2 regions of the Streptosporangium sp. NPDC002544 genome follow, and region 2 is predicted to be linked to the other one. Evidence: riboswitches for the same ligand, from Rfam matches in the RefSeq annotation. Region 2 holds a riboswitch; the other holds the start of a gene.
What was found. Region 2 has a riboswitch for cobalamin ahead of ABT061_RS20710 (ribonucleoside-diphosphate reductase subunit alpha). Riboswitches for the same ligand answer to the same signal wherever they lie in the genome.
Positions count from the first base shown of each region.

Region 1 (7,090 bases), on a different contig from region 2:
CCAGGTCTTCGGGGTGATGGCGATGGCGGGGCCTTGGGGGGAGGGGTTGTTGGAGTTGTGTAGCCAGATGGTGGTGCCGTCGAAACGGGCTTCGACGTAGTTGCTCTGGGCGCCGCTGCGCGTGCTCTTACGCCAGATTCCGCAGGAATGCCGATCGCCTGAGCGTCCTTCCCGGATAAATCACGCTAATTAGAGCGTAACGGCTATTTCCCTGAGAAAGGAATCTGATTTGTCAGGGCTCAGAGCAAGGTCGCAGAGGTGATCGAAAGCCCGGAGATACCGTTCGACGCTGTGTTCGTCTTCGAGGTAGGCGTCGGTGTTCATCGTCTCGACATGCGCGATGTCCAAGCTGGGAAGACGCAGGATGGTGAAGGCGCCTGACATTCCAGGATGAGGTCGGCCGGTGAACGGAAGAATCTGCGGTGTGACGTCGGACCACGCCGCGCACTCGATCTGATCACGGAAGATCTCGGGGCCGCCGATGGGGTGGCGGAGGGCGGCCGGGATCTCGCCCTGGTCGACACGCCGGCGGTCCGCTGGGGTTTCCACCGATCGCCCGGGAGCACGAGGCTCTGGTTCCAGCTCGCCAAGCCCGCTCCCGGTCAGCCAGGAGACGGCTGAATCACTCGGGGTCGTTCCCGGAGGCGTCAAACGTTCACGGCCGTGGTCCCGGTGTTCGGCCGCCGTCGGCCTGGTGTTCAACGTGGTCGTGAACAATGCACGACTTGGTACACCCCCCGGATGGAAGGCCACGATGAACGCTTCGCACGATGACACCGGTGGCGGATCCGGCGGACGGCCGGCACACGCGCTGGGCGAGGTCATCGGGGTCTTCCTGAAACTCGGCGTGATCGGATTCGGCGGCCCGGCCGCGCACACCGCGATGATGCGTGACGAGCTGGTGCGCCGGCGCGGCTGGGTCTCCGATGAGCGCTTCGTCGACCTGATAGGCGCCGTCAACCTCATCCCCGGCCCCAACTCCACCGAGCTGGCCATCCACCTGGGCTATGACCGGGCTCGCTGGAAGGGGCTGATCGCCGCCGGGGTGTGCTTCATCCTGCCCGCCTTCGCCATCGTCCTCGCCCTGGCCTGGTCCTATGTCCGCTACGGCCGGACCCCTGCCGTCGAGGGGTTGCTGTACGGGATCAAACCGGTGGTGGTGGCCATCGTGGTGTGGGCCCTGGCCGGACTGCTCAGGACCGCGATCAAGGGCCGGCTGACCGCGCTCGTCGCCACGGTGGCACTGGCGCTGTACCTGCTCGGCGTCAACGAGCTGCTCGTACTGGCCGTCGGCGGGCTGGTGGTGATGGCGGCCGGCACCAGGCACCTCTGGCTGCCGAGTCGCGGTTCTCCAGGTCTGGTGCTGGTGCCGCTGCTGGCCGGGCCGCGCTTTCCCGACCCCACCGGCGGCCGGCTCACCGAGCTGTTCCTGACGTTCCTGAAGATCGGCTCGGTGCTGTACGGCAGCGGCTACGTCCTGCTGGCCTTCCTGGAGGGCGACTTCGTACGGCGGCTCGGCTGGATCACCCGCGACCAGTTGCTGGACGCGATCTCCATCGGCCAGCTCACCCCCGGGCCGGTGTTCACCACCGCCACCTTCATCGGTTACGTCATCGCCGCCCTGCCGGGGGCGGTGCTGGCCACCGTCGCCATCTTCACCCCGTCGTTCGTGCTGGTCGGCCTGCTGACCCGGCTCGTCGACCGGATCCGCGGCCGGGCCTGGTCGTCGGCGTTCCTGGACGGGGTCAACGCCACCGCGCTGGCCCTGATGGCCGGTGTCACCCTGCAACTGGCCGGTGACGCGTTCGTCGACCCGCTCACCGTGGCACTGGCCATGCTCGCGCTGCTGCTGCAGTGGCGCACCAGGCTCAACACCGCCTGGTTCATCGCCGTGGCCGCCGCCATCGGCCTGGCCCGCACGCTGCTCGTCGGTTGACCGGCAGGCGTCGCCGGGGCGGCCCCCCGTGCCGAATCTCGAAACGGTACGGGCAGACTCTGTCGAGTGAAGCGAATCCTCATCATCGGCATCGGTGCCGGTGATCCCGACCATCTCACCCTCCAGGCGGTCAAGGCCATCGCCCGTACCGACGTGTTCTTCGTCCTGGACAAGGGCGAGGTCAAACACGACCTTGTCCAGCTGCGGCACGACCTCGTCGACGCGCACGCCCGCCCGCCGTACCGGATCGTCGAGGCCGGCGATCCCGAACGTGACCGGACCACTCCCGACTACGCGCCCGCGGTCGAGGACTGGCGCTCGCGCCGCGCCGACATCTGCGAGCGGTTCATCCGTGACGAGCTCGCCGAGGGGCAGACGGGTGCCTTCCTGGTGTGGGGCGATCCGGGCCTGTACGACAGCACCCTGGCCATCGTCGAGGAGATTCACCAGCGGGGCTCGGTCCGGTTCGAGCACGAGGTGATTCCCGGTGTCAGCAGCGTGTCCGCACTCACCGCCCGGCATCGGGTCAGCCTGACCCGGGTCGCCCGGCCGGTGCACATCACCACCGGCCGGCGTCTCGCCGAGGAGGGGCCCTCGGCCGACGACGTCGTCGTCATGCTGGACGCCCACTGCGCCTTCGCCGATCTGGGCGCCGATCTGGGCGCCGACTTCGACATCTACTGGGGTGCCTACCTCGGCACTCCCGACGAGATCCTGGTCGCCGGACCGGTGCCCGAGGTCGCCGACCGCATCCGCGAGCTGCGTGCCGAGGCACGGGCACGCAAGGGCTGGATCATGGACACCTACCTGCTCCGCAGGGTGTCTCGCTGAGCACCTGTCGCGGCGGCCTGCGGAGGCCGCCGCGCGTCCGGCCGGTATCCCCGCGCCGGGTGCACACCGGCTTCCTCGTTCCGCTGTCGCCGTCCCGGTCGGACGGCTCGCGAAGAAGCAGGCCCCATTCATCCAGGGCCGGGGAGCGGGGCGTGGCGGCCGGATCGATGGGCGGCCACGCCGCGACGAATCACCTTGTGTTGACGGCCCGCCACGAAAAGAGTTACATTGCGGACGATTTCGCGGTGGTCCGAGGGAAGTCCGGTGAGAAGCCGGTGCGGTCGCGCCACTGTATCCGGAACGTGAGTTCCGGGAGCCAGGTTACTTGGCCGCCGCGTCCTCATCTGTCGGGACGCGTCATCCCCAAGGAGGCTACTCATGCGTGAGCTGTCCGTTTCTCAGCCCGTTCCCCTCTCCCACCTGGCCCGCTGGCTCGTGGCGGTTCCGCTGCTCCTGCTGGTGGCCTACCTGGTCACCTTCGACCAGGGGGTGGTGTCGCAGGCGGGCGACTATCTGCACGAACTCATGCACGACGGGCGCCACCTGCTCGGCGTTCCCTGCCACTAGACCGCGCGCCGTGATCCGTACCCTGTTGCTCCGCGGCCTGCTCGTCGGGCTGGTCGCCGGGCTGATCGCCGCCGTGTTCGCCTACCTGCTGGGCGAGCCGAACATCGACCAGGCCATCGCGCTCGAAGAGGCCGCCGCCCACGCCCAGACCGAGGTCGGGCACTCCCACGGGGAGGAGGCACTGGTCAGCCGGTCCGGCCAGCAGGCCGGGCTCTTCCTCGCCCTGGCCCTGTACGGCATGTCCGTGGGGGGTATCTTCTCCCTCGTCTTCGCCGGGCTGCGCGGCCGGATCGGTCCCCGCTCCGACGTGGTGCTGGCCGCGACGATGGCCGCCACGGCGTTCGTCGCGATCGTGCTGGTGCCGTTCGTCAAGTACCCGGCCAACCCGCCCGCCGTCGGTGACCCGGACACCATCGGCAGCCGGACCACGCTGTACCTGGTCCTGGTCGCCATCGGCCTGCTGTCCGTGGCGGTGGGAGTGGCCTGCGCCCGTAAGGTGCCGGCCAGGCCCTGGCTCGCCGGCGCGGCCGGCTTCCTGGTCCCCGTCATCGTCACCCTGTTCGTGCTGCCGGCGGTCAACGAGGTGCCCGACGGCTTCCCCGCCCAGCTGCTGTGGGACTTCCGGCTGTCCTCCCTCGGCACGCAACTCGTGCTCTGGTCGGCCATCGGTGTCCTGTACGGCATCGCCGTCCAGCGCGCGGTCCGCCGCGACGCGCTCACGGCGGCCCCGAACTGAACGTTCGGCGGGTCGGACACGTCAGCAGGATCTCGCAGAAAGAAACCTCGTGATCGGTGCCTATCCGTTCAGTGCCGTCGTCGGTCTCGACGACCTCAAGCTCGCGCTGATACTCAACGCGGTCTCCCCACGGGTGGGCGGTGTGCTGGTCCGGGGGGAGAAGGGGACCGCCAAGTCCACGATCGTCCGCGCGCTCGCCGCACAACTCCCCGCGGTCAAGGTGATCGCCGCCTGCCGCTTCTCCTGCGACCCGGCCGAGCCGGATCCGGGCTGCCCCGACGGCCCGCACGACGCGGGCGAGAGCGGGCAGGAACGTCCGGCCGCGCTGGTGGAGCTGCCCGTCGGCGCGTCGGAGGACCGGCTGGTCGGCGCGCTCGACATCGAGCGCGCGCTCACCGAGGGGGTCAGGGCGTTCGAGCCGGGCCTGCTCGCCGCCGCGCATCGAGGTGTCCTCTACGTCGACGAGGTCAACCTGCTCCACGACCATCTCGTGGACCTGCTGCTCGACGCCGCCGCGCTCGGCACCTGCTTCGTCGAGCGAGAGTCGGTCTCGGTACGGCACGCGGCGCGGTTCCTGCTGGTCGGCACGATGAACCCGGAGGAGGGCGAGCTACGGCCACAGCTCCTGGACCGTTTCGGGCTGACCGTCGAGGTGCGGGCGTCCAGGAATCCGGACGAGCGGGCCGAGGTGGTACGGCGCCGGCTGGCCTTCGACGCCGATCCCGCCTCCTTCGCCGCCGGGTGGGCGGGACAGGAGGCGGCCCTGGCGCGGCGGATCGCCGAGGCCAGGGAGCGGGTCAGGCAGGTCGTGCTGCCGGACGCCCGGCTGCGCCAGATCGCGGGGGTGTGCGCCGCCTTCGAGGTGGACGGGCTCCGGGCCGATCTGGTCACGGCCAACGCGGCCATCGCGCACGCGGCCTGGCGCGGCGGCGCCGAGGTCACGGCCGAGGACGTGCGCGAGGCGGCCCGTCTCTCGCTGCCGCACCGCCGCCGCCGAGACCCGTTCGACGCGCCGGGTCTTGACGAGTCACGCCTCGACGACCTCCTGGCGGAGCACGGCGGCGACGAGCCGGACGACCCGGATGGAGGGCCGAGCACCTCCGGCGGTCCGGGCGATTCGGGTGGTTCGGACGGCCCCGTGAACTCCGGGGACGGTCCCGAGACCGGCTCTGCGGAAAGTCCCGCGGGTGATGGCTCCGGTGCGGGCCCGCACGGCGGCGCGCACGACGGTGGTTCGCACGACGGTGGTTCCGGGACCGGCGCCGCCGATGTCCCGGGTGCCTCCGACGGGACCGGCGCCTCGCCGGACCGTCCCTTCGCCGAGCGGGTGGTCGCCGCCGCCGAACCGTACCGGGTGCGCCCCTTCCAGGTCCCCGGGCTGGGCGACGGCGCCTCGGGGCGGCGGTCGCGGGCCCGTACCCCCAACGGGCGGACCACCGGATCGCGGGTTCCCGCCGGGCGGCTCCAGCGGCCGCACCTGTCGGCGACGCTCCGCGCCGCCGCGCCGTACCAGCGTGAGCGCGGCCGTAGCGGCCCCGGCCTGCTGGTACGTGACACCGACCTGCGCGAGGCCGTCCGCGAGGGCAAGGAGGGCAACCTCGTGCTCTTCGTGGTGGACGCGAGCGGTTCCATGGCGGCCCGGCAGCGCATGCGCGAGGTCAAGGCGGCCGTGCTCAGCCTGCTGCTCGACGCCTACCAGCGGCGGGACAAGGTCGGGCTGATCACCTTCAGGGGATCCACGGCGGACCTGGTGCTTCCCCCGACCTCCTCGGTCGAGGTCGGCGCGGCGCGGCTGCGGGAGCTGCCGACCGGCGGTCGCACCCCGCTGGCGGCCGGGCTGCGCCGGGCCGCCGAGGTGCTCAGGGTGGAGCGGCTGCGCGACCCCGCCAGAAGGCCGCTGCTCGTGGTGGTCACCGACGGCCGGGCCACCTCGGGGTCCGACGTGGCGGCCCCCGCCGCGCTGCTCGCCGGTACGGCGGGGGTCGTGGTCGACTGCGAGAGCGGTCCGGTGCGGCTCGGCCTGGCCCTCGACCTCGCGGCCAGGCTGGGCGCGCCCGCGGTACGGCTCGACGCGCTCGCGGCAGGCGGCGGGCTCGGCGGGCTCGTCCGTGACTACCGTACCGACTACCGGAAGGCGGTCTGAGATGCCGCAGGGCAAGCCGGACACGGTGCCCGAGGACGGGCTCACCACGCGCCAGCGCCGCAACCGGCCGCTGTTGATCGTGCACACCGGGCCGGGCAAGGGGAAGTCCACCGCCGCCTTCGGGATGGCGCTGCGCGCGTGGAACCAGGGCTGGCCGGTCGGGGTGTTCCAGTTCGTGAAGTCGGCCAAGTGGCGCATCGGCGAGGAACGGGCGCTCGTGGTGCTCGGCGAGTCCGCCGAGGGCGGCAGCGTGACCTGGCACAAGATGGGCGAGGGCTGGTCGTGGATCCAGCGGCCGGGCAGCGAGGAGGACCACGCCGCCGACGCCCGCGAGGGCTGGGAGCAGATCAGGCGTGACCTGGCCGCGGAGACCTACCGCTTCTACGTCCTCGACGAGTTCACCTACCCCCTGAAATGGGGCTGGCTGGACGTGGACGACGTGGTCGCCACTCTGGTCGCGCGGCCGGGCAACCAGCATGTCGTGATCACCGGCAGGGACGCCGACCCGAGGCTGGTCGAGGTCGCCGACCTGGTGACCGAGATGGGGAAGGTCAGGCACCCGATGGACGCCGGGCAGAAGGGCCAGAGGGGCATCGAATGGTAGTGCCGCGACTGGTGATCGCCGCGCCGTCCTCGGGCAGCGGGAAGACCACCGTCGCGACCGGTCTGATGGCGGCGCTGCGCGCGCGGGGTCTGCGGGTCTCCCCGCACAAGGTGGGACCCGACTACATCGACCCCGGCTACCACGCGCTCGCCACCGGGCGCCCCGGCCGCAACCTCGACCCCTGGCTGACCGGTGAGGACCGGGTCGCGCCGCTCTTCCTGCACGGTGCGCGGGACGCGGACATCGCCGTGGTCGAGGGGGTCATGGGCCTGT
Region 1 is NZ_JBEOWJ010000018.1:50,403-57,492, reverse strand. It holds gene ABT061_RS26190 (DUF397 domain-containing protein) at 1-138, opposite strand, end outside; gene ABT061_RS26185 (DUF5753 domain-containing protein) at 190-549, opposite strand; gene chrA (chromate efflux transporter) at 755-1,936, shown strand; gene cobF (precorrin-6A synthase (deacetylating)) at 2,003-2,767, shown strand; adenosylcobalamin (AdoCbl) riboswitch at 2,996-3,142, shown strand; gene ABT061_RS26170 (CbtB domain-containing protein) at 3,146-3,334, shown strand; gene ABT061_RS26165 (CbtA family protein) at 3,345-4,070, shown strand; gene ABT061_RS26160 (magnesium chelatase subunit D family protein) at 4,120-6,213, shown strand; gene cobO (cob(I)yrinic acid a,c-diamide adenosyltransferase) at 6,215-6,817, shown strand; gene ABT061_RS26150 (cobyrinic acid a,c-diamide synthase CobB) at 6,811-7,090, shown strand, end outside.
Region 1: linked by a shared signal. The riboswitch ahead of ABT061_RS26170 (CbtB domain-containing protein) and the one ahead of ABT061_RS20710 (ribonucleoside-diphosphate reductase subunit alpha) in region 2 are both predicted to bind cobalamin.

Region 2 (7,090 bases):
GGGGTGGTGGTCTCCAACAAGGGTCTGAAGATGCGCAAGGTCAAGGGCCGGGTGGCCGACCTGGCGGCGGTCGTGCCCGCGCGGTTCAAGGGCGGGCTGGGCATCGGCCACACCCGCTGGGCCACCCACGGAGCGCCCAGTGACGTCAACGCCCACCCTCATCTGTCCGCCGACGAGCGCATCGCCGTCGTGCACAACGGCATCATCGAGAACGCCGACGAGCTGCGCGCCAAGCTGGAGGCCGACGGCGCGATCTTCCTGTCGGAGACAGACACCGAGGTGCTCTCGCACCTGATCGCCCGTACGGTCAAGGAGGCCGACTCCCTGGAGGAGGCCGTCAGGACCGCGCTCAAGCGGGTCGTCGGCACGTACGGCATCGCGGTGATCGACTCTGAGCGCCCCGGCGAGGTGGTGGTGGCCCGCAACGGAAGCCCCATCGTGCTGGGCATCGGTGAGAAGGAGATGTTCGCCGCGTCGGACGTCGCCGCGCTGGTCCGCTACACCCGCCAGGTGGTCCACCTGGAGGACGGCGAGATCGCCGTGCTCAAGGCGGACGGGTTCAACACCTTCGCCAGCGACGCGCGGGAGACGGCCAAGGAGACGCTGACCGTCGACTGGGAGGCGGGGCACTACGACACGGGCGGTTACGAGCACTACCTGCTCAAGGAGATCTCCGAGCAGCCCGACACCGTGGCCAGGACGCTTCGCGGGCGTCTGGACGACCGCTTCCACATCGCCCACCTGGGGGGCCTCAACATGGACGCGCGGGAGACCCGCTCGTTCCGCCGGGTGAAGATCATCGGCTGTGGTTCCGCGTACTACTCGGGCCAGATCGGCGCGCAGCTCATCGAGGAGCTGGCGCGCATCCCGGCCGACGCGGAGCCGGCCAGCGAGTTCCGTTACCGCAGCCCGGTGGTGGAGGCGGACACCCTGTATGTGGCGATCAGCCAGTCGGGGGAGACCTACGACACCCTCGCCGCCGTCCAGGAGCTCAAGCGCAAGGGCGGCCGGGTGCTCGGCATCGTCAACACCGTGGGCAGCGCGATCGCCCGTGAGTGCGACGGCGGCCTCTACCTGCACGCGGGGCCCGAGGTCTCGGTGGCGAGCACGAAGGCGTTCACCTCGACAGCCGTGGCCTTCGCGCTGCTCGCGCTGCACCTCGGCCGGGTGCGTGACCTGTCCCCCGCCGACGGCCGCCGGATCTGCGAGGGCCTGCGGAGGCTGCCGGACCAGATCAAGGAGATCCTGACGCTGGAGCCGCGGCTCAAGGAGCTGGCGCAGAAGTACGCCGAGGCGCCGAGCATGATGTTCGTGGGCCGGGTCCGGGGATATCCGGTGGCCCGCGAGGGCGCGCAGAAGCTCAAGGAGATCTCCTACGTGCACGCCGAGGCGTACCCGGCCAGCGAGCTCAAGCACGGGCCGCTGGCGCTGATCGGCCCGGACATGCCGACCGTGGCGATCGTCCCCGACGACGAGCTGCTGGACAAGAACCTCACCACGCTGGGTGAGATCCGCGCCCGGGGCGGCCGGGTGCTCATGGTCGGTCACCGCACGACCGGCCCCAAGCTGGCCGACGACTGCGTCGTGGTGCCCAGGAACGAGACCGAGCTGGACCCGATCCTGCTGTCGATCCCGCTTCAGCTCTTCGCCTACCATGCCGCCGTGGCACTGGGGCGGGACGTCGACAAGCCCCGCAACCTGGCCAAGAGCGTCACGGTGGAATGAGACGGCTCCCGGGGCGGCCGCCGGTGGTGGCCGCCCCGGTCTGTAACAGATAGTGATAAGAGGGTAACCTATGGTATAGGGGGTTCTTGGGGGAAGGGGCGCTTATGCGCCGTAGGAGGTTTTTCGCGCTGGTGGCGGGTGCCATGGTCGTCGCGGGCTGCGACCTGAACGGTGATTCCGCCGAATCGGCCGTGGGCCGCCTGAGCATCCTCGAACCCACCGCCGACGGCCACGGCTGGGACGGCATCGCGGGCAGGCTCGCCTCCGTCCTGGTCCTGTCGGGACTGGCGCGCTCCGCCATGGCCGTCGGGCGGCCGGGAGCCCTGGGTTCCATCCCGCGTGACGCGTTCGGCGCCGTACGCGGCTCGTTCACGCACGAGGGCACGCTGCTCGTCACCGCGATGCCGATGGTGACGGCCGCGGAGATCGCCAACACCGCCGCGGTGGTGGACGCCGCCACCCCTCTCGCCCGCCTGGTCGGCGACTGGACGGTCCTGGTCGTCCCCTCGGACTCCCGCCTGCGCACCTTCGAGGACTTCGCCGCGGAGCTGCGCCGCAACCCGGCGGTGCTGACGGTCGGCGGCCGGCCGGAGGGCGGTTCCGACCACGTGCTCTACGGCATGATCGGCAAGTGCCTCGGGGTGGACGCCCGGTTGCTGGAGTACGCGGGGTTCCTCGGCGCCGAGGATGCCGCCGAGGCACTCCAGGTCGGACGGGTGGCGGCCCTGCTGGGGTCGGCCCGCGCCCTGCGGCCCGAGATCACCGCGGGCCGCCTGCGTCCCTTGGTGGTCTCCTCGGGCAGCCGGCTCGACGGGATCGACGCGCCGACGCTCCTGGAGGTCGAGGTCCGGCTGGAGTACAGCGACTGGTGCGGCCTGCTGGGACCCAAGGGCATGAGCCAGACGGACCGGGACGCCGCGATCGCCCTGTGTGACAGGATCGACGCCGCGCCGCGCTGGCGCGCCCTGTGTGCGGCCAATGGATGGAGCCGGGTCTACCTCAGCGGCGACGACTTCCGCCAGTGGCTCTTCACCGAGACGGCCCGCACCCGCGGGGTGCTTCACGAGCTCGGGCTACTGAAGTCCTCCGACACAACTTGTTGGGGTAGTTGCGTCAGACGCCCCTAGATGTAGGATCCTGCTCGTTGCTGGTTCGCCCCGGGAGGGGCGAGGCAAGAGGGAACCCGGTGAGATTCCGGGACTGCCCCGCAGCGGTGAACGGGAACGAAAGCCGTCATGTGAGCACTGGGTGAACCATGCCCGGGAAGCGACGGCCGGTAGGCATGCGCAGGGCGCCCGTGAGTCCGAAGACCTGCCGGTGACGTGATTGTCCAGGGCCTCGTGGGAGGGCCCGCGGAACGAGGCGGTCCGGCGTGCCCGGGATCGCTCGCGGACGCGTGCCCCTCCGGCGGAGCCGTACGGGGAAGTCAGAGCGAGCGAGGAACACCACGTGACACAGGCCTTGGCAGAGACCGCAGCAGGGATCGCGGCGGGAACCGTGGCGGAGAACGCCGGGAACGCGCCGGTCGATCGCAGGCTGGCCATCGACGAGGCGGCGGCCCGGGTGATCACCGACCCCGAGAACTCCAGGGTCGCCGCCGCGCTGCTGGCCGAGCTGATCGCCGACGAGGCCGCCGAGCACGGCGTCCGCGACTTCTCCGAGTCGGTCGCCGCGACGCACGAGGCGGGGCTGATCGCCGACGGGCTCGCGGAGTTCGTGGCCGCCCACGCCGGGGTCCTGGACGCGCTCATCGAGCCGGACGCCGACGCCAGATTCGAGTACTTCGGGCTGCGTACCGTCTACGACCGCTACCTGCTGCGTCACCCGCGCACCCGCAAGGTGCTGGAGCGCCCGCAGCACTTCTTCCTCCGGGTGGCCTGCGGCCTGTCCGAGACCGTCGAGGAGGCCGCCGAGTTGTACGCGCTCATGGCCACCCTGTCCTACCTGCCCAGTTCGCCCACGCTGTTCAACTCCGGCTCGCGCAGGCCCCAGCTCTCCTCGTGCTTCCTGCTCGACTCGCCCCGCGACGAGCTGGAGGCCATCTACGAGCGCTACGGGCAGGTCGCGCGGCTGTCGAAGTACGCCGGGGGCATCGGGATCGCCTGGAGCCGGATCCGCTCGCGGGGCTCGCTGATCCGCGGTACCAACGGCCATTCCAACGGCATCGTGCCCTGGCTGCGCACCCTGGACGCAAGCGTCGCCGCGGTCAACCAGGGCGGCCGCCGCAAGGGCGCGGCCTGCGTCTACCTGGAGCCCTGGCACGCCGACATCGAGGAGTTCCTCGAACTGCGCGACAACACCGGCGAGGAGGCCCGCCGCACGCACAACCTGAACCTGGCCAACTGGATCCCCGACGAGTTCATGCGCCGGGTCGAGGCCGACGGCGTGTGGTCACTGTTCGACCCCAAGGAGGTCCCGCACCTCACCGACCTGTACGGCGCCGCGTTCGACGACGCCTACCGGGCCGCCGAGGCCGAGGGCCGGTTCACCGCGCAGCTCCCCGCCCGCACCCTGTACGGCCGGATGATGCGTACGCTCGCCCAGACCGGCAACGGCTGGATGACCTTCAAGGACGCGGCCAACCGGACCTCCAACCAGACGGCCAGGCCGGAAAACGTCATCCATCTGTCGAACCTCTGCACCGAGATCCTCGAGGTCACCAGCGACGCCGAGACCGCGGTCTGCAACCTCGGCTCGATCAACCTGGCCGCCCACCTGTCCGGGGACTCCGGAGAGGGCATCGACTGGGCGCGGCTGCGCGCGACGGTCCGCACCGCCGTGCGGTTCCTCGACCGCACCATCGACCTGGGCTTCTACCCGACCCCCGAGGCCCGGGCCGCCAACCAGAGGTGGCGCCCGATCGGGCTCGGCGTGATGGGCCTGGCCGACGTGCTGTTCACGCTGCGGCTGCCGTTCGACTCGCCGCGGGCGCTGGAGCTGTCCACCCGGATCTCCGAGGAGATCGCGCTGGCCGCCTACCGGACCTCCTCGGATCTGGCCGTGGAGCGGGGCCGCCACCCCTCGTACCGGGAGACCAGGGCCGCCGCCGGGGTGCTCCACCCCGACCACTACGGGGCCGCGACGTCGGCCGCGTGGACGGAGCTCAGGGAGCGGATCGCCGGAACGGGGCTGCGTAACTCGCTGATGATCGCGATCGCGCCCACGGCCACGATCGCCTCCATCGCCGGTTGCTACGAGTGCATCGAGCCGCAGGTCTCCAACATCTTCAAGCGCGAGACCCTCTCGGGTGAGTTCCTCCAGGTCAACCGCTATCTCGTCGCCGACCTGCGGGCCCGGGGGCTGTGGACCTCGCGGATCCGTGACGCGATCAAGCGCGCCGACGGCTCCGTTCAGGACATTCCCGAGATCCCCGCCGACCTGAAGCTGCTCTACCGGACCGCCTGGGAGCTGCCGCAGAAGGCGCTGATCGACCTGGCCGCCGCACGCACCCCGTACATCGACCAGTCGCAGTCGCTGAACCTGTTCATGGCCACGCCGACCATCGGCAAGCTCTCCTCGATGTACGCCTACGCCTGGAAGTCGGGCCTGAAGACCACCTACTACCTGCGCTCGCGCCCGGCCACCCGGATCGCGCAGGCCACCGTGGCGGCACCGGTGGCCGGGGAGGTCCCCGTCCCCGTCCTCGACCCCCAGGCCGTCGCCTGCTCCCTGGAGAACCCCGAGTACTGCGACGCCTGCCAGTAGGCCTGCCGGCGGCCCGTCCCGAGGGCACCCCGTCACCCCTCAGCCACTCCGAAAGGCATTTTCCCGATGTTGCTCGACCCCGGCATGGATCTCACCCTGCGGCCGATGCGCTACCCCGAGTTCTACGAGCGCTACCGGGCCGCGATCCGCAACACCTGGACCGTCGAGGAGGTGGATCTCGCCTCCGACCTGGCGGACCTGGCGAGGATGACGCCCGAGGAGCGTCACCTGATCAACCGCCTCGTGGCGTTCTTCGCCACCGGCGACTCGATCGTGGCCAACAACCTCGTCCTCAACCTCTACCAGCACCTCAACGCCCCCGAGGCGCGTCTCTATCTCAGCAGGCAGCTGTTCGAGGAGGCGGTGCACGTCCAGTTCTACCTGACCCTGCTGGACACCTACCTGCCCGACCCCGACGAGCGGGTCAAGGCGTTCGCCGCGGTCGAGCACATCCCCTCGATCCGCGACAAGGCGGAGTTCTGCTTCCGATGGATCGACTCGCTCGGCGGGTTGACCCGGCTGGAGACCAGGGAGGACCGGCGGGCGTTCCTGCTCAACCTGATCTGCTTCGCGGCGTGCATCGAGGGCCTGTTCTTCTACGGGGCCTTCGCCTACGTCTACTGGTTCCGCGCCAGAGGGCTGCTCGGCGGCCTGGCCACCGGGACGAACTGGGTCTTCCGTGATGAGTCCATGCACATGGAGTTCGCCTTCGGCGTCGTGGAGACCGTGCGGGCCGAGGAGCCCGGCCTGTTCGACGACAAGCTCACCGAGCAGGTCACCCGGATGATCGAGGAGGCGGTGGCGGCCGAACTGGCCTTCGCGGCCGACCTGTGCGGCGACGGTCTGCCGGGAATGGGGGTGGAGCAGATGCGGCGCTACCTTGAGTACGTGGCCGACCAGCGGCTGGTCAGGCTCCAGATGCCCGTCCGGTACGGCACGGCCAACCCGTTCGCGTTCATGGAGTTGCAGGACGTGCAGGAGCTGGCCAACTTCTTCGAGCGGCGGGTTTCGGCCTACCAGATAGCCGTCGAGGGGAATGTCGCTTTCGACGAGTCCTTCTGATTGGCTGATGGTCCGGGGAAGAGCGCGGCGAAGGGGCAGTCGTCAGTGTCCAGCTGGATCATCATGATCATTTCCATGGCCGCCGCAGTCGTGGCGGTGGAGGTGGTGCGCAGGGTGCTGCGCTCACGGCTGATCGGTGAGAAGTGGGCGCTCGCCGGTCCGGTCGTGAGCCGCTGCACCTGGCCGGGGTTCGCCATGGCCGCCGTGGCGACCGCCTACACCGCCTACGAGCCCGGTATGGCGGAGGGCTCGGTCAGCCAGGTGATCGACCGCGGCCTCAGCGTGGCGATGATCGGGTGCGCTACCTGGCTGGTCATCCAGGCCGCCTACGCCGTCACCGACGTGGTCCTGGACCGCCTGGTCACGGTCCAGGGCGAGGGCAACCGCAGGGCACGCCGCATCCGTACCCAGATCACCCTGGTCCGCAGGGTCGCCTCGGCGGTGATCATCGTGGTGGCGCTGGGCGCGATGCTCTTCACCTTCCCCCAGGTGCGGGCGCTCGGCGCCGGTCTGCTGGCCTCGGCCGGGATCGCCGGCGTCGTCGTCGGCATCGCCGCCCAGTCGACACTGGGCAACCTGCTCGCCGGCCTTCAGCTGG
Region 2 is NZ_JBEOWJ010000012.1:226,171-233,260, reverse strand. It holds gene glmS (glutamine--fructose-6-phosphate transaminase (isomerizing)) at 1-1,725, shown strand, start outside; gene ABT061_RS20715 (tripartite tricarboxylate transporter substrate-binding protein) at 1,830-2,852, shown strand; cobalamin riboswitch at 2,857-3,058, shown strand; gene ABT061_RS20710 (ribonucleoside-diphosphate reductase subunit alpha) at 3,175-5,430, shown strand; gene ABT061_RS20705 (ribonucleotide-diphosphate reductase subunit beta) at 5,497-6,492, shown strand; gene ABT061_RS20700 (mechanosensitive ion channel family protein) at 6,568-7,090, shown strand, end outside.